DNA from 2 places in the Metapseudomonas phytobenefica genome. Region 2 is predicted to be linked to the other one. Evidence: riboswitches for the same ligand, from Rfam matches in the RefSeq annotation. Region 2 holds a riboswitch; the other holds the start of a gene.
The links. A riboswitch is a leader RNA that binds a small molecule or an ion and turns the genes downstream of it on or off. The one in region 2 is predicted to bind cobalamin.
Positions count from the first base shown of each region.

Region 1: linked by a shared signal. The riboswitch ahead of btuB (TonB-dependent vitamin B12 receptor) and the one ahead of cobW (cobalamin biosynthesis protein CobW) in region 2 are both predicted to bind cobalamin.

Region 1 covers NZ_JBHZGM010000002.1:115,053-122,924, forward strand. The annotation lists gene ACFW0B_RS02625 (winged helix-turn-helix domain-containing protein) at 339-644, shown strand; gene ACFW0B_RS02630 (transposase) at 554-913, shown strand; cobalamin riboswitch at 1,006-1,219, shown strand; gene btuB (TonB-dependent vitamin B12 receptor) at 1,254-3,155, shown strand; gene cobO (cob(I)yrinic acid a,c-diamide adenosyltransferase) at 3,169-3,780, shown strand; gene ACFW0B_RS02645 (cobyrinate a,c-diamide synthase) at 3,838-5,136, shown strand; gene bluB (5,6-dimethylbenzimidazole synthase) at 5,133-5,783, shown strand; gene cbiB (adenosylcobinamide-phosphate synthase CbiB) at 5,780-6,688, shown strand; gene cobD (threonine-phosphate decarboxylase CobD) at 6,681-7,673, shown strand; gene ACFW0B_RS02665 (cobyric acid synthase) at 7,670-7,872, shown strand, end outside.
Region 2 covers NZ_JBHZGM010000017.1:63,569-71,440, reverse strand. The annotation lists gene cobN (cobaltochelatase subunit CobN) at 1-2,755, opposite strand, end outside; gene cobW (cobalamin biosynthesis protein CobW) at 2,835-3,887, opposite strand; cobalamin riboswitch at 3,980-4,172, opposite strand; cobalamin riboswitch at 4,231-4,446, shown strand; gene ACFW0B_RS14990 (CbtB domain-containing protein) at 4,550-4,735, shown strand; gene ACFW0B_RS14985 (CbtA family protein) at 4,747-5,460, shown strand; gene ACFW0B_RS14980 (cobalamin biosynthesis protein) at 5,457-5,867, shown strand; gene cobM (precorrin-4 C(11)-methyltransferase) at 5,864-6,619, shown strand; gene ACFW0B_RS14970 (sugar nucleotide-binding protein) at 6,732-7,616, shown strand; gene ACFW0B_RS14965 (NAD-dependent epimerase/dehydratase family protein) at 7,609-7,872, shown strand, end outside.

The sequences.
Region 1 (7,872 bases), on a different contig from region 2:
GTCCATTCAATGTCCGAACAAAGACTGCCATCAATCAGCGAATTCGGGGCGAACTTCCGGTTGCCTTGGGCGTCGTGCCGCATTACCGTCCGCCGCTGCAGAAATTTGCGCCCGCCCGGGCGCCCGACTCAATCGCGCACCAAGCAGGACAAGCATGATCACCGGGGAACTCAAGAGCCAAGTCGACGCCGTCTGGAACGCCTTCTGGACCGGCGGCATCTCCAACCCCCATTCGATGCGCCGGCGCTGTTGGGCTGCGCCGAGGTGAGCTTGCCTGTGACCGCTCCGGCTACTAATGTAGCCAAAACGGCTACGAATGAAGCTGAGTTGGCTACAACATGAACCTGCTGGATACCCTGTTCGGCCTGCAACGCCAGCGCGTGCTGAGCTGGCTGCTGCTGCACCCGGAGCAAGCGCTGCACGTGCGCGAATTGGCGCGCCTGACCGGCACTCATGCCGGCTCACTGCACCGTGAGCTGGCCAAGTTGGCCGAGGCCGGGTTGTTGCTGCGCAGTAAACAGGGCAATCAGGTGCTGTACCAGGCCAATCGGCAATGCCCGGTGTTCGAGGAACTGGCCGGGCTGTTCCGCAAGACCCCCTGCGCTTCAGGAGTGCCCGCGCGATCACCGCCTTTGCCGGGCTGAATCCGAAGCTGCAGGAGTCCGGCACCTACAAGGGCCAGACCCGGATTTCCAAGATGGGCTCGGCGCGCCTGCGGGCGGGGTTGTACATGCCAGCGGTGAGCGCGCTGACGCACAACGCGGCTATCCGAGCGCTGAGTGAACGCCTGCGCGCGAAGGGCAAGACGGGTAAGCAGATCGTCTGCGCGGCGATGCGCAAACTGCTGCACATCGCCTACGGGGTCCTCAAATCGGGCCAGCCCTTCGATGCAGAACGGGCGCTTGCTCACTAGGGATCAAGACGGTATCTACCGGTTCGTTTCGCTGCGGATGTACCCGGTCCCCTGGCCGCCATCCGATTTGACGCTACCCCGCGCACCCTCTAACCTTCGCCGCTGCCTCAGGTGCCCCTTGGCTTTGGCCTAAGGGGTGAAACAGGGAAGCCGGTCCATTCCTTCGAAGAATCCGGCGCTGCCCCCGCAACGGTAGGCGAGTCGAATGCCGCAATCGGCCACTGTGCTCCAGCATGGGAAGGCGCGGCGCAGGAGCATGTCGCTCCACTCGCAAGCCCGGAGACCGGCCTGTCGCACACAGGGCATCGCGGAGTTTTCCGCATGCAGTTCCTCCCAAGAAATGTCGCGCGGGTGGCACGACGGAGATCCGACCTTGATTCGCAAGCCTTTCTTCAGGCCGGCGGCGCTTGCGCTGCTCGGCGGTACTTCCATTTCCCCCTTCCTGAACGCCGCGCCCCTGACGCTGGACGAACAGGTGGTCACGGCAACCCGTAGCGAACGGCCGGTGCGCGCCAGCCTGGCCGCCAGCAGTGTGATCGACCGCGAAGAGATCGAGCGCAGCCAGGCCCGTTCGGTGCCCGAGCTGCTGCGCACTGTGCCGGGCGTGACCCTCAACAACAACGGCGGGCCGGGCAAGCAGACCTCGGTTTCCATCCGTGGCACCGAATCGGACCATGTGCTGGTGCTGATAGACGGGGTCAAGGTGGGTTCGGTCAGCAATGGCCTGACCGCCTTCCAGGACCTGCCGGTGGAGCTGATCGAGCGCATCGAGGTGGTTCGTGGTCCGCGTTCCAGCCTCTACGGCTCCGAAGCCATCGGCGGCGTGATCCAGATCTTCACCCGCAAGGGCGGGGAGGAGGGCACCAAGCCCTGGTTCTCGGCAGGTTATGGCACCCACGACAGCTATGACGGCAGCGCCGGCGTTTCCGGCGGTGATGGACGGGCCTGGTACAGCCTCGGCGTCAGCAGCCAGGACACCGACGGCATCGACGCCCTCAATGCGCGCAATAGCTATCACGAGCCCGACGCCGACGGTTACCGCAACCTGTCCGGCAACCTGCGCGCCGGCTATCGCTTCGATAACGGCCTGGAGCTGGATGGCACCCTGCTGCGTGCCAAGGGCCATACCGATCTCGATCTGGTGAGCCCCTTCAATCCCGGCGGCGGCCACAACGCCAACTCCGACAACGAGCAGCGCCTGGCCGGTGGTCGCGCCCGTTTCAGTCCGCTGGAGCCCTGGGATGTGACCCTGCAGGCCGGTCGCAGCGAAGACCTGGCCTATACCGAAACCAGCGGACTGTTCTACTCGCGCTTCGATACCCAGCGCGACTCCGCCTCCTGGCTGAACGACCTGACCCTGGCCGAAGGCCACGTGCTGACCCTGGGCTACGACTGGCAGCGGGACCGGGTCAGCAGTTCCACTGCCTTCGACAAGGACTCGCGGCTGAACAAAGGCTGGTTCGCCCAGTACCTGGGCGAATACGGGCGCCAGGACTGGCAGCTGGCCCTGCGCCGCGACGACAACGAGCAGTTCGGCACCCACGACACCGGCAGCGCCGCCTGGGGCTACGCCCTGACCGACGCGGTGCGCTTCAGCCTGAGCTACGGCACCGCCTTCAAGGCGCCGAGCTTCAACGAGCTGTACTTCCCCGACTATGGCAACCCGAACCTGGACGCGGAAACCTCCGAGACCTTCGAGGTCGGCCTGACCGGTGAGCACGACTGGGGGCGCTGGTCCGCGAACGCCTTCCGCACCCATGTCGATGACATGATCGTGCACGACGCGAACTCCGGGCTGGGGCCGTTCGGCAGCCCTAACAACATCGGCAAGGCACGCATTGACGGCATCGAACTGGTGCTCGGCAGCCGTTGGCTGGGCTGGGACTGGCAGGCCAACGCGACCGTTCTCGACACCGAGAACCGCGCCCGAGACGCCAACCACGGCAATGAACTGCCGCGCCGCGCCCAGCAGGTGTTCAACCTGGACCTGGACCGCCGATTCGGCAAGCTTGGCCTTGGCGCGACCCTGCATGCCGAAGGACGGCGCTTCGACGACGTGGAAAACGACGACCGCCTGGCCGGCTACGCCACGCTCGACCTGCGTGGCGAATACTGGCTGACCGAGGAGTGGCGCCTGCAGGCCAAGGTGACCAACCTGCTGGATGCCGACTACGAAACCGCGCAGGACTTCAACCAGCCGGGGCAGGCGGTGTTCTTCACCGTTCGTTACCAGGCTCTGTGACGAGGACGCTCCGATGACCGAATCCGCCGAACGCGACGCCCGGCACAAGGCCCGCATGCAGCGCAAGAAGGCCGTGATCGACGAGAAGATCGCCCAGGCCCGGGATGAATACGGCCTCCTGCTGGTGCACACCGGCAACGGCAAGGGCAAGAGCAGCTCGGCTTTCGGCATGGTCGCCCGCGCCCTCGGCCATGGCCTCAGGGTCGGCGTGGTGCAGTTCATCAAGGGCGGCATGTCCACCGGTGAAGAGAACTTCTTCCGCCGCTTCCCCGAAGAGGTCAGCTACCACGTGATGGGCGAGGGCTACACCTGGGACACCCAGGACCGCCAGCGCGACATCGAGAAGGCGCGGGCCGCCTGGGCCGTCGCCCGGGGGCTGCTGGACGATCCGAAAGTAGGCCTGGTGGTGCTGGATGAACTGAACATCGCCCTCAAGCACGGCTACCTGGACCTGGACGAGGTGCTGCGGGACATCGAATCCCGCCCCGAGCACCAGCACGTGGTCGCCACCGGCCGTGGCGCGCCCCAGGGGCTGATCGACGCCGCCGACACCGTCACCGAAATGACCCTGGTCAAGCACGCCTTCAAGTCCGGCGTGAAGGCCCAGAAGGGTGTGGAGTTCTGATGCCCGGCACCGCTACTCCTTCTCCCTTCAGGGAGAGGGCCGGGGAGAGGGCATCCCATGTCTGACCTCGCCCGGAGCTGCCCGGCCCTGCTGATCGCCGCTCCCGCCTCCGGCCAGGGCAAGACCACCGTCACCGCCGCCCTGGCCCGCCTGCACACACGTCAGGGCAAGCGCGTGCGGGTGTTCAAGTGCGGCCCGGATTTCCTCGACCCGATGATCCTCGCCCGCGCATCCGCGGCCCCGGTCTACCAGCTGGACCTGTGGATGGTGGGCGAGGCGGAAAGCCGCCGCCTGCTCTGGGAAGCGGCAGGGGAGGCCGACCTGATCCTGATCGAGGGCGTGATGGGGCTGTTCGACGGCTCGCCCTCGGCCGCTGACCTGGCGCGCCGCTTTGGCGTGCCGGTGCTCGGCGTGATCAATGGCGCCGCCATGGCCCAGACCTTCGGCGCCCTGGCCGTGGGCCTGGCCACCTACCAGCCGGACCTGCCCTTTGCCGGCGTGCTCGGCAATCGCGTCGGCAGCCAGCGTCACAGCAACCTGATCCGCGACAGCCTGCCGGACTGGATCCGCTGGTACGGCGCCCTGCCGCGCAGCGCGGACGTGGAACTGCCCAGTCGTCACCTGGGCCTGGTGCAGGCCGAAGAACTGGCGGACCTGGAGGCGCGCCTGGACGCCGCTGCCGATGCCTTGGCCGCCAGCGCCGAAGTGGCCGTGCCACCGGCGGTGAGCTTTGCCGCGCCCGAGCTGCAGGCGATCGCTGAAGAGCTGGCCGGTGTGCGCATCGGCGTCGCGCGGGATACCTCCTTCGCTTTCCTTTACCAGGGCAACCTCGACCTGCTGCAGCGGCTGGGCGCCGAGCTGGTGTTCTTCTCGCCGCTGATCGATGAGCAGCTGCCCGAGGTGGATAGCCTCTACCTGCCGGGCGGATACCCCGAATTGCACCTGCGCCAGCTGCAAGGCAACCGCGCCATGGCCGAAGCCATTCGCGCGCACCATGGAGCGGGCAAGCCGATCCTCGCCGAGTGCGGCGGCATGCTCTATCTGTTCGACGCCCTGACCGACACGAGCGGCGAGAGCGCGGAACTGCTGGGCCTGCTGCCCGGCCGCGCGACCATGCAGAAGCGCCTGGCGGCGCTGGCCCTGCAGGAGGCAGCGCTGCCGGAAGGTCATCTGCGCGGTCACACCTTCCACCATTCGCTGCTGGACTCGCCGTTGCAGCCCCTGGTTCGCGGCCTTTGCCCGAACGACAAGCCGGTGGCCGAGGCAGTGTTCCGCTGCGGCCGGCTGACCGCCTCCTACATTCACTTCTACCTGCCGTCCAATCCCCGGGCGGCCGTGGAGCTGTTCCGACCATGAGCGAACACGCCTTCAGCCTCGACGAGCGCGCTGCGGTCTACCGGGCCATTGCCGAGCGTCGCGACATGCGCCACTTCTGCGGCGGCGAGGTGGCCCCCGAGCTGCTCGCGCGCCTGCTGGAGGCGGCCCACCAGGCGCCCAGCGTCGGGCTGATGCAGCCCTGGCGTTTTATCCGCGTCACCTCCACTGAGCTGCGGGAAGGCATCCACGCCCTGGTGGAGGCCGAGCGGGTACGCACTGCCGAAGCGCTGGGCGAACGCTCCGACGAATTCATGCGGCTCAAGGTGGAAGGCATCCGCGACTGTGCCGAACTGCTGGTGGCGGCCTTGATGGATGGCCGCGAAGCCCATGTGTTCGGCCGCCGCACCTTGCCGGAAATGGACCTCGCCTCGCTGTCCTGCGCCATCCAGAACCTCTGGCTGGCGGCTCGCGCTGAAGGCCTGGGGATGGGCTGGGTGTCGCTGTTCGATCCCGCGGCCCTGGCCGATCTGCTGGGAATGCCCGAGGGCAGCAAGCCGCTGGCGGTACTCTGCCTGGGCCCGGTGAGCGGGTTCTATCCGGCGCCTATGCTTGTGCTCGAAGGCTGGGCCCAGCCGCGTCCGCTGGCCGAGCTGGTGTTCGAAAACCAATGGGGGCAGCGTCCATGAGCCTGGGATTGTTCGCCCTCGGCGCGGTGGCGCTGGATGCCCTGTTCGGCGAGCCGAAGGGCTGGCACCCGCTGGTGGCCTTCGGCAAGTTCGCCAACCGCCTGGAGCGCCGCTTCAACCCGGGCGGCTGTGGCTGGCGCAGCCATGGCGCGAGTGCCTGGGGGCTGGCGGTGCTGCCGCTGACCTTCGGTGCCTGGCTGCTCTCGGAGCTGCCTTACATCGGCTGGCTGGTGGGGCTGGTCGCCCTCTACGCCGCCATCGGCCTGCGCAGCCTCAACGAACACGCCGAGCCTGTGGCCAACGCCCTGCAAACGGGCGACCTGCCGGAGGCACGCAAGCGCGTCGGCTACATGGTCAGCCGCGAAACCCGTGAGCTGGATGAATCCGCCGTCGCTCGCGCCGCCACCGAGTCGGTACTGGAGAACGGCAGCGATGCGGTGTTCGCCGCGCTGTTCTGGTTCGCCGTGGCCGGGGCGCCGGGCGTGGTGTTCTATCGCCTGTCCAACACCCTCGACGCCATGTGGGGCTACCGCAACGAGCGCTTCGAGCGCTTCGGCTGGGCGGCGGCGCGCATCGACGACCTGCTCAACTACATCCCGGCGCGGCTGGTGGCGCTGACCTACGCGCTGCTCGGCAAGACCGCCCTGGCCCTGCGCTGCTGGCGCCGCCAGGCACCGCAGTGGGACAGCCCCAACGCCGGTCCGGTGATGGCCGCTGGTGCCGGTGCTCTGGGCGTGGCCCTGGGCGGACCTGCCGTCTACCACGGCGAGCTGCATCAACGGCCGGTGCTGGGCGAAGGCCAGGCGGCGCGGGCGCAAGACATCGGCCGCGCCATGGACCTGGTGCGCCAGGGCGTGCTGCTGTGGCTGGCGGTGCTGATTGTTGGAGGCTGGTTCCTTGCTTGAACATGGCGGACGGCTGCGCGCAGCGGCGCGGCGCTACGGCATAGCAGACGCCGACTGGCTCGATCTCTCTACCGGCATCGCGCCCTATGGCTGGGACTTGCCGGCCATTCCGGCTGCCGCCTGGGCGCGCCTGCCCGAGCTGGACGACGGCCTGGAAGAGGCGGCGCGGCGTTACTACGGTTGTGCCTCCCTGCTGCCGGTGGCCGGTTCCCAGGCGGCGATCCAGACCCTGCCGCGCCTGCGTGAACGCAGCCGGGTAGGGGTGATCTCGCCGTGCTACGCCGAGCACGCCCATGCCTGGCGCCGCGAAGGCCACGAGCTGCAGGCGCTGGATGCGCAAGCCGCCGGACGTGAGCTGGAGCGTTTCGACGTGATGCTGGTGGTCAACCCGAACAACCCCACCGGCCAGCGCCTCGACCGGCAGACCCTGCTGGAGTGGCGCGCACGGCTGGCCGCGAAGGGCGGCTGGCTGCTGGTGGACGAAGCCTTCATGGACTGCACGCCGCAGGAAAGCCTCGCCGGCGATTGCCCCTTGCCGGGGCTGGTGGTGCTGCGATCCTTCGGCAAGTTCTTCGGCCTGGCGGGGATCCGCCTGGGCTTCGTGCTGGCCGAGCCGCAACTGCTGCAGCGGCTCGAAGAGTGGCTCGGGCCCTGGGCGGTGAGCGGCCCCGCGCGCGCCCTGGCCAGGGCGCTGCTGCTGGATCAGGCGGGCCAGGCCCGGCAGCGGCAAGCCCTGCTGCGGGACGGCCAGCGTCTGGAGAGCCTGCTGCGCGACTGCGGCCTGCCCGCCAGTGGCGGCACGGCGTTGTTCCAGCGCCTGCTGCGTGACGACGCGCCAGTCCTGCACGAATTCCTCGCCGCTCGCGGCATCCTCACCCGGCTGTTTGAAACGCCCGCCAGCCTGCGCTTCGGCCTGCCGCCGGACGAGGCTGGCTGGGAGCGGTTGGGCCGGGCCCTGATCGACTACGCCAAGGAGCGTCCATGACCACCCTGATGGTGCAGGGCACCACCTCCGATGCCGGCAAGAGCACCCTGGTGACGGCGCTGTGCCGCTGGCTCAAGCGCCAGGGCGTGGCCGTGGCGCCCTTCAAGCCGCAGAACATGGCGCTGAACAGCGCGGTGACCGCCGACGGTGGCGAGATCGGCCGCGCCCAGGCGGTGCAGGCCCAGGCTTGCGCCCTGGC
Region 2 (7,872 bases):
GCCGCACGCCCATCAGCGCCAGGGCCTGGGCGATGTCGTCGCCACCGGTGCGCATGGTGGCGGTGCCCCAGACGGAAATGCCCAGTTGGCGCAGGTGGTCGCCGTGATCCTGCAGGTGGCGTTCCAGCAGCAGGCTGGCGGATTGGAAACCCAGGCGCCAGGCCGTGGACGTGGGCAGGTTGCGCACGTCCACGGTAAAGAAATTGCGCCCGGTGGGCAGGACATCGAGGCGTCCGCGACTGGGGGCGCCGCTGGGTCCGGGCAGCACGAAGCGGCCTTCGAGTGCCGCCAGCACGCCGCCTATCTCGGCATTGCCACAGGCATCCAGGGCGGGGGCGATCACCGCCCGCAGATGTTGCAGGACCGCATCGCTGGCCGGGCCGATGGAGCCGGGATCGGCGCTTTCGATCAGCCCCAGCGCCAGCAGCTCCAGGCGCTCGCGGGTGTCGCCGTTGCTGCGCCAGGGCTCGTCGCTGAGCCTTTCCAGCACTGCCGGGCGTGGGCCTTGCCAGGGCTCGGCCCAGTTGAGGTCAAGCGGGTCGCTGCCCAGGTGCAGGTCGCTGGCCAGGGCGCGCAGCAGGCTGGCGTTGGCCCCCTTGCCGTCGCCGCGCGGAATCCGCACCAGGGAGAGCAGGGTGTCGTCGCGCAGGCGCCCTTCGGGGGATTCACCGAACACGTGCAGGCCATCGCGGATCTGTGATTCCTTGAGGTCGCAGAGGTAAGCGTCCAGTTGTGGCAGCCAGCTTTCCGGGTCGTCGCTGATGACCAGGTTCAGCTCGCGGTCCAGGGCGGTGGCTTTCACCAGTTCGAGGATTTCCCCGCGCAGCTGCACGGCGCGGCGCGGGTCCAGCAGGGAGGCGTCGTAATACTCGTCGGCCAGGCGTTCCAGGTCGCGCAGCGGGCCGTAGTTCTCGGCGCGGGTCAGCGGCGGCATCAGGTGGTCGATGATCACCGCCTGGGCGCGGCGCTTGGCCTGGGCGCCTTCGCCCGGGTCGTTGACGATGAAGGGATAGAGGTTCGGCAGCGGCCCCATCACGGCGTCCGGCCAGCACTCGGCACAAAGGCCGACACCCTTGCCCGGCAGCCATTCCAGGTTGCCGTGCTTGCCGACGTGGATCAGCGCATCGGCGGCGAACGCTTCGCGCAGCCAGAAGTAGAAGGCGAGGTAGCCGTGGGGCGGCACCAGGTCGGCGTCGTGGTAGATGGCCGCCGGGTCGAGCTGGTAGCCGCGGGCCGGCTGGATGCCGACGAAGGTCAGGCCCAGGCGCAGGCCGGCGATCATCATGCGGCCGCTGCGGAACATCGGGTCCTGCTGCGGTTCGCCCCAGCGTTCGCGCACGGCGCGCTGGTTGGCTTCGGGCAGGCGCGCGAAGTAGGCCTGGTAGTCGGCAAGCGCGAGGCTTTGGGCGCACGGGCGCAGGTCGAGGTTGTCCAGGTCGTTGCTGACGCCACCGAGCAGCTTGTGGATAAGTGCCGTGCCGCTGTCCGGCAAACCCGCGACCGGGTAACCCTCGTCTTCCAGGGCGCGGAGGATGTTCAGCGCGGCGGCCGGGGTGTCCAGGCCCACGCCGTTGCCGATGCGGCCATCGCGGGTGGGGTAGTTGGCGAGGATCAGCGCCACGCGCTTGTCGGCATTGGCCTTGCGTGCCAGTTCGCACCAGCGCCGTCCCAGCTCGGCGACGAAGTCCATGCGTTCGACCTGGGGCAGGTAGCAGACCACGTCGCTCTGGCTGCGCTCGCTGCGCCAGGCCATGCCCTTGAAGCTGATGGGACGGGTGATGATGCGGCCGTCCAGCTCCGGCAGGGCGATGTGCATGGCCAGGTCGCGCGGGCCCAGACCTTGCGGGTTGCCGCGCCAGAGGGGTTCGTTGTCCAGGGAGCAGATGGCTTGCAGCACCGGGACGTCGCGGCGGAACGGGCGCAGGCGGGGGGTATCGGGGCTGGACTGGGCGAAGCCAGTGGTGTTGATGATCAACCCGGCGCTTGCGGCGTCCAGCCAGTCTTCCACCACCGCCAGGCACTCGGCTTCCTTGAGGCTGGCGACCGCGATGGGCAGGGGATTGAGGCCCTGAGCGGCGAGCCGCTCGCAGAAGACGTCGATGAATGCGGTGTTCGCGGCCTGCAGGTGCGTGCGGTAGAAGAGCAGGGCGGCCACGGGCTGGTGCGGCCGCCATTCGGCCTGCCAGTCCTGCAGTTGCGCCGGGCGGATGCGCGGGTGGTAGAGGGCGACGCGGGGCAGGACCTGCGGCTCGCGCCAGGGGTAGTCACGCCCCAGCCAGCGATTGGCCAGGCAGTTGAAGAGCTGTCGCGCATTCTCCAGCCCGCCCTGGCGCAGGTACTGCCAGAGGCGTTCGGCGTCTTCCCTCGGGACGTTGCAGAGGCTTGTCAGCTCCGGATCGGGGCGGTCGTCACCGGGCACCAGGATTAGCGTCGCGCCACGCTCGGCCAGCGCCACCAGTTGTTCGATGCCGTAGCGCCAGTAGCCTACGCCACCGTGCACCGAGATGAGGATGACCCTGGCGTGCTGCAGTACCTCGTCGACGTAGAGGTCCACCGAGGCGTGGTTCTGCAGCTGCATGGGGTTGGCCAGGCGCAGGCTCGGGTAGTCCGCCGGCAGTTCGCGTGCGGCTTCTGCCAGCAGGGCCAGATGCGAATCGCCGCTGCAGAGGATCACCAGCTCGGCGGGCGTCTGGGCCAGGTGGGCGATGCCATCGTCGGGGACGAAGCCGCCGGGTTGGGTGCGCAACAGGTGCATGGCGGGACTCCACATCTTGTAGGAGCGAGCTTGCTCGCGAAGAGGTTGCCGCGATTCGCGAGCAAGCTCGCTCCTACGTTCAGGCCAGCGCGGTCTTCAGCTCATTGGTGATGGCCGCCTGGTCCAGGTCCTGGCCGATGACCACCAGGCGGGTGCCGCGTGTTTCGCCTTCCAGCCATTTGCGGTCGAAGTGTTTGTCGAAGCGCTTGCCGACGCCCTGGATCAGCAGGCGCATCGGCTTGCCGGGAATGGCGGCGAAGCCCTTGATGCGCAGGATGGTGTGGCGTTCCACCAGGCAGCCGAGTGTGGCGAGCAGCGCGGCTTTCTCGACTTCCGGCAGGTCGACGTGGAAAGCGTCGAACTCGTCGTGATCGTGGTCTTCATGGCCTTCGTGGTCGTGGTGGGTGGGGCGGCTGTCGATGTGCAGTTCGGCTTCGGCATTGAGCCCCAGCAGGACATCGAGCGGCAGCTTGCCGGCGCGGGCTTCGACGATCTTCACCGCCGGCGGTAGTTCCCCGGCCACGTCGGCGCGCACGGCGGCGAGGGCGTCGGCGTCGAGCAGGTCGGCCTTGTTCAGCACCACCAGGTCGGCGCTGGCGAGCTGGTCTTCGAACAGCTCGTGCAGCGGGGATTCGTGGTCGAGGTTCGGGTCCTGCCTGCGCTGTTCATCCACCTGCTCGGGGTGGGCGGCGAAGGTGCCGGCGGCCACGGCCGGGCTGTCGACCACGGTGATCACCGCGTCGACGGTGCAGGCGTTGCGGATTTCCGGCCACTGGAAGGCCTGCACCAGGGGCTTGGGCAGGGCCAGGCCGGAGGTTTCGATCAGGATCTGGTCGAGGTCGCCACGGCGTGCCACCAGCTCGCGCATCACTGGGAAGAATTCCTCCTGCACGGTGCAGCAGAGGCAGCCGTTGGCCAGCTCGAAGACGCGGCCCGCGGCCTCCTCTTCGGTGCAGCCGATGGCGCACTGCTTGAGGATCTCGCCGTCGATGCCCAGTTCGCCGAACTCGTTGACGATCACCGCGATGCGGCGGCCTTCTGCGTTGTCGAGCAGGTGGCGGAGGAGGGTGGTCTTACCGGCGCCGAGGAAGCCGGTGACGATGGTGACGGGGAGCTTGGCCAGGGTTTTCATGCGCGCCTCTGCGTGGTCGGTCGGCGGGCATGACGAACGCAGCGGGGCCGGCCCCGCGCAACGGATTCGCCACCGGATCACCCCGCCCGGTTGTCTGGAATGTCTTCGAGGCAGGTCTCCTGGCTCACGTCCCTGCGCATTGCGCGGCACCTTCGCCTTCCCGCTTGCGCAGTGGCGTATCGAAGGGCCCTGGGGCGTTCACAGTTGCGGGGGCAGCCGTGGCCTTGACCACGTTCCCTCTTAGCTCCGGCGTACATCCGGAGAACCTCGAAAGGGCGCAGGCTACGCAGCGTGCCTGCGGCGGTCAATCGCCGCAGTTGACGCTCGGTCGGACTCGTGATGTCCTAGCGCGGTTTTTTCAGGTGCCTCGCGTCGCCGTACGCGAGGTGAAACGGGAAATCGGTGCGTCCATTTCGGACAAGTCCGATGCTGCCCCCGCAACGGTAAGCGATCGTAGGGTCAAGTACGCCACTGTGCCGAACCGGCATGGGAAGGCATGCCCATCCAGCCCAAGGCTGGCGTCGCAAGCCCGGAGACCGGCCTGATCACGTTTTGGCAACCCGCGGTGGGCGGGCGCAAGCCGGAAACCTGGGCGCTCGTGCGTCCGCTTCCCTCGCGCGTGCTCATCTGCCGGTATCACTAGCAACGCAGAGGGAATTTCCATGTCCAGCCGCACCCTGTCCCATTCCGCCGCTTCCTCCTCGACCCTGGCCCAGCGCCTGGTACTGGCCATCGGTGCCGGCCTGGTCGGCCTGTCCCTGGTGTACTTCGCCGGCTTCTCGCACATCGAGGCCGTGCACAACGCGGCCCACGACACCCGCCACAGCGCCGCCTTCCCCTGCCATTGAGTGATGTATCCATGATCAAGCGCATCACCCAGACCGCCGGGTTCGCCGGCCTCATCGCGGCCCTGGTGCTGACCCTGCTGCAGAGCCTGTGGGTCACCCCGCTGATTCTCCAGGCGGAAACCTATGAAAGCGCCGAGCCGGCCCCGGTCGAGCAGGCTCTGGACCATGAACACGGCGGCGCGGCTGTCGCCCATATCCATGAGCACAGCGACGAAGCCTGGGCGCCGGAGGATGGCTGGCAGCGCACCCTGTCCACGGGCGGCAGCAACCTGGTGGTGGCCGTGGGCTTCGCCCTGATCCTCGCCGGGCTGTTCAGCCTGTGCGGCCCGACCCGCGCCTGGCATGGCCTGCTGTGGGGGCTGGGTGGCTTCGCTACCTTCGCCCTGGCGCCATCCCTGGGCCTGCCGCCGGAATTGCCCGGCACCGCCGCCGCCGATCTGGCCCAGCGCCAGGTCTGGTGGATCGGCACTGCCGCCGCCACGGCCGCCGGTCTCGCCCTGATCGCCTTCGGCCGTCATTGGGGGCTGCGCGTGGCAGGTGTGGTGTTGCTGGTGATCCCCCATGCCGTGGGCGCGCCGCAGCCGGAAGTGCACTCCAGCCTGGCGCCAGAAGCGCTCGAGCATGAGTTCATCGCCGCTTCGCTGATCACCAATGCGGCGTTCTGGGCCGTACTGGGCTGGGCAGCCGCCTGGCTGTACCAGCGCCACGCCTCGCCCTCCGCTTGAAACTGGTCGCCGGGCTGGGCTGCCGGCGCGGTTGCCCGGTGGATGAGCTGCAAGGCCTGCTGCTGCAGTGCCTTGCCGAGGCCGGTGCCGCCCTCGATGAGCTGGTCGCCCTGGCCAGCAGTGAGGTGAAGGTGGCCGAGCCGGAGCTGATCGCCCTGGCCCGGCGACTGGGCCTGCCGCTGTATTTTCTGCCCGTGGACAGGCTCACCGCCTGTGAGACATACCTGAGTCAGCCGTCAGACCGGGTGCGGGACGCCGTTGGCAGTCCGGGCGTTGCCGAGGCGGCCGCCCTGGTCCAGGCCGAGTCCCTGTTCGGCGGTCGCGCCACCCTGCTCATCGACAAACGCCGCAGTGCCAGCGCCACCTGCGCCCTGGTCTGTATCCCACAGGAGGCTGAAAGGCCATGACGGTCTATTTCATCGGCGCCGGCCCTGGCGATCCGGAACTCATCACGGTGAAGGGCCTGCGCCTGATTCGCAGCTGCCCGGTGATTCTCTACGCCGGGTCCCTGGTCCCCGAAGCCGTGTTGGCCGGGCATCGCGCCGAGCAGGTGGTGAACACCGCCGAGCTGCACCTGGAGGAGATCATCGCCCTGCTTGCCGCGGCCCATGCCAGGGGCCAGGACGTGGCGCGGGTGCATTCCGGCGACCCGTCGCTCTATGGCGCCATTGGCGAGCAGATCCGCCATCTGCGCGAACGGAACATCCCCTACGAAGTGGTGCCAGGGGTGACTGCCACCGCCGCCTGCGCCGCGCTGCTGGGGTGCGAGCTGACCCTGCCGGATGTGTCGCAGACCCTGATCCTCACCCGTTACGCCAGCAAGACGCGCATGCCCGAAGGCGAAGCGCTGGGCGATCTGGCCCGGCATCGCGCGACCATGGCCATCCACCTGGGCGTGAGCCAGTTGGCGAAGATCGTCGAAGAGCTGTTGCCGCACTACGGCGCCGAATGCCCGATTGCCGTGATCCATCGCGCCAGCTGGCCGGACCAGGAGCAGGTCACCGGGACCCTCGGCGACATCCTCCCCAAGGTGGCGGCGCGGGACTTCCGCCGCACGGCGTTGATCCTCGTGGGCAAGGTGCTGGCGGCCGATGGCTTTACCGATTCGTCCCTTTACCGTGCCAGCCATGCCCATCTCTACCGCCCGGGTGAGGCGTAACCGCTACGCGGCTAGTGACGTGAGCCGGTGAAACCCGCAGAATGCGGCTCTTATCTGGCGGGCAATTTTCCCGCCAACTCCCTCTAACCGGCTTTAAGCGACCTTTTTCTCTATGCGAATGCGCTTGATGCTGTTGGGCGGCGGCAATTCTCTCGGACAGGCGCTGATTCACCAGGGCGCCGAGGAAGACATAGGTTTTCTCGCTCCGCGTCCGCCCGAGCAGGGCTGGGACGCCGCCAGCCTGACCCAGCTTCTCGATGACACCCGGCCTGATGCCGTGATCAACCTCGCTTACTACTTCGACTGGTTCCAGGCCGAGGACGTCAGTACTGTCCGCCTGGCGGCCCAGGAACGCGGTGTGGAGCGTCTGGCCGAGCTCTGCCAGCACCACGGCATCATCCTGCTGCAACCCTCCAGTTACCGGGTATTCGATGGCTCCCGCGCCACCGCCTACAGCGAGAAGGACGAGTCCTCCCCGCTCAGCGAACGTGGCCGGGCCATCTGGCGCATGGAACAGAGTGTCCGTGCCGCCTGCCCCAAACACGTGTTGCTGCGTTTCGGCTGGTTGCTGGACGACAGCCGGGAAGGTTCCCTGGGGCGCTTCCTGCGCCGCGCCGAACAAGCGGAGGAAATCTGCCTGGCGGATGACCGTCGCGGCAATCCCACTCCGGTGGACGATGCCGCGCGCGTGCTGCTCGCAGTGATCAAGCAGCTGGATTGCCAGGCGCCGCTCTGGGGCACCTATCACTACGGCGGCCACGAGGCCACGACGCCGCTGGCCCTTGGTCAGGCGCTGCTCAGCGAGGCCCGCAACCTGCATCCGCTGAAGGTCCAGGACATCACCCCGCAGGCCCACGCTGCCCGTCCCGACGCAGCGGACGAACCGCAGAACGCGGTGCTGGCCTGCAAGAAAATCCTCCATACCTTTGGTATCAAGCCGCGCGCCTGGCGCGCTGCATTGCCAACCTTGCTGGACCGTTACTACCGCCATGGCTGATTCCCCCATCCTCATCACCGGCGGCGCCGGTTTCATTGGCTCGCACCTGGCCGATGCGCTGCTTGCCGGGGGCCACGCCGTGCGCGTGCTGGACAACCTGTCCACTGGCAAGCGCTCCAACCTGGCGCTGGACGATCCGCGTCTGGAGCTGATCGAGGGCGATGTGGCCGACGCTGCCCTGGTGGCACGCGCCATGTCCGGCTGCAAGGCCGTGGCGCATCTGGCTGCGGTGGCTTCGGTGCAGGCGTCGGTGGAC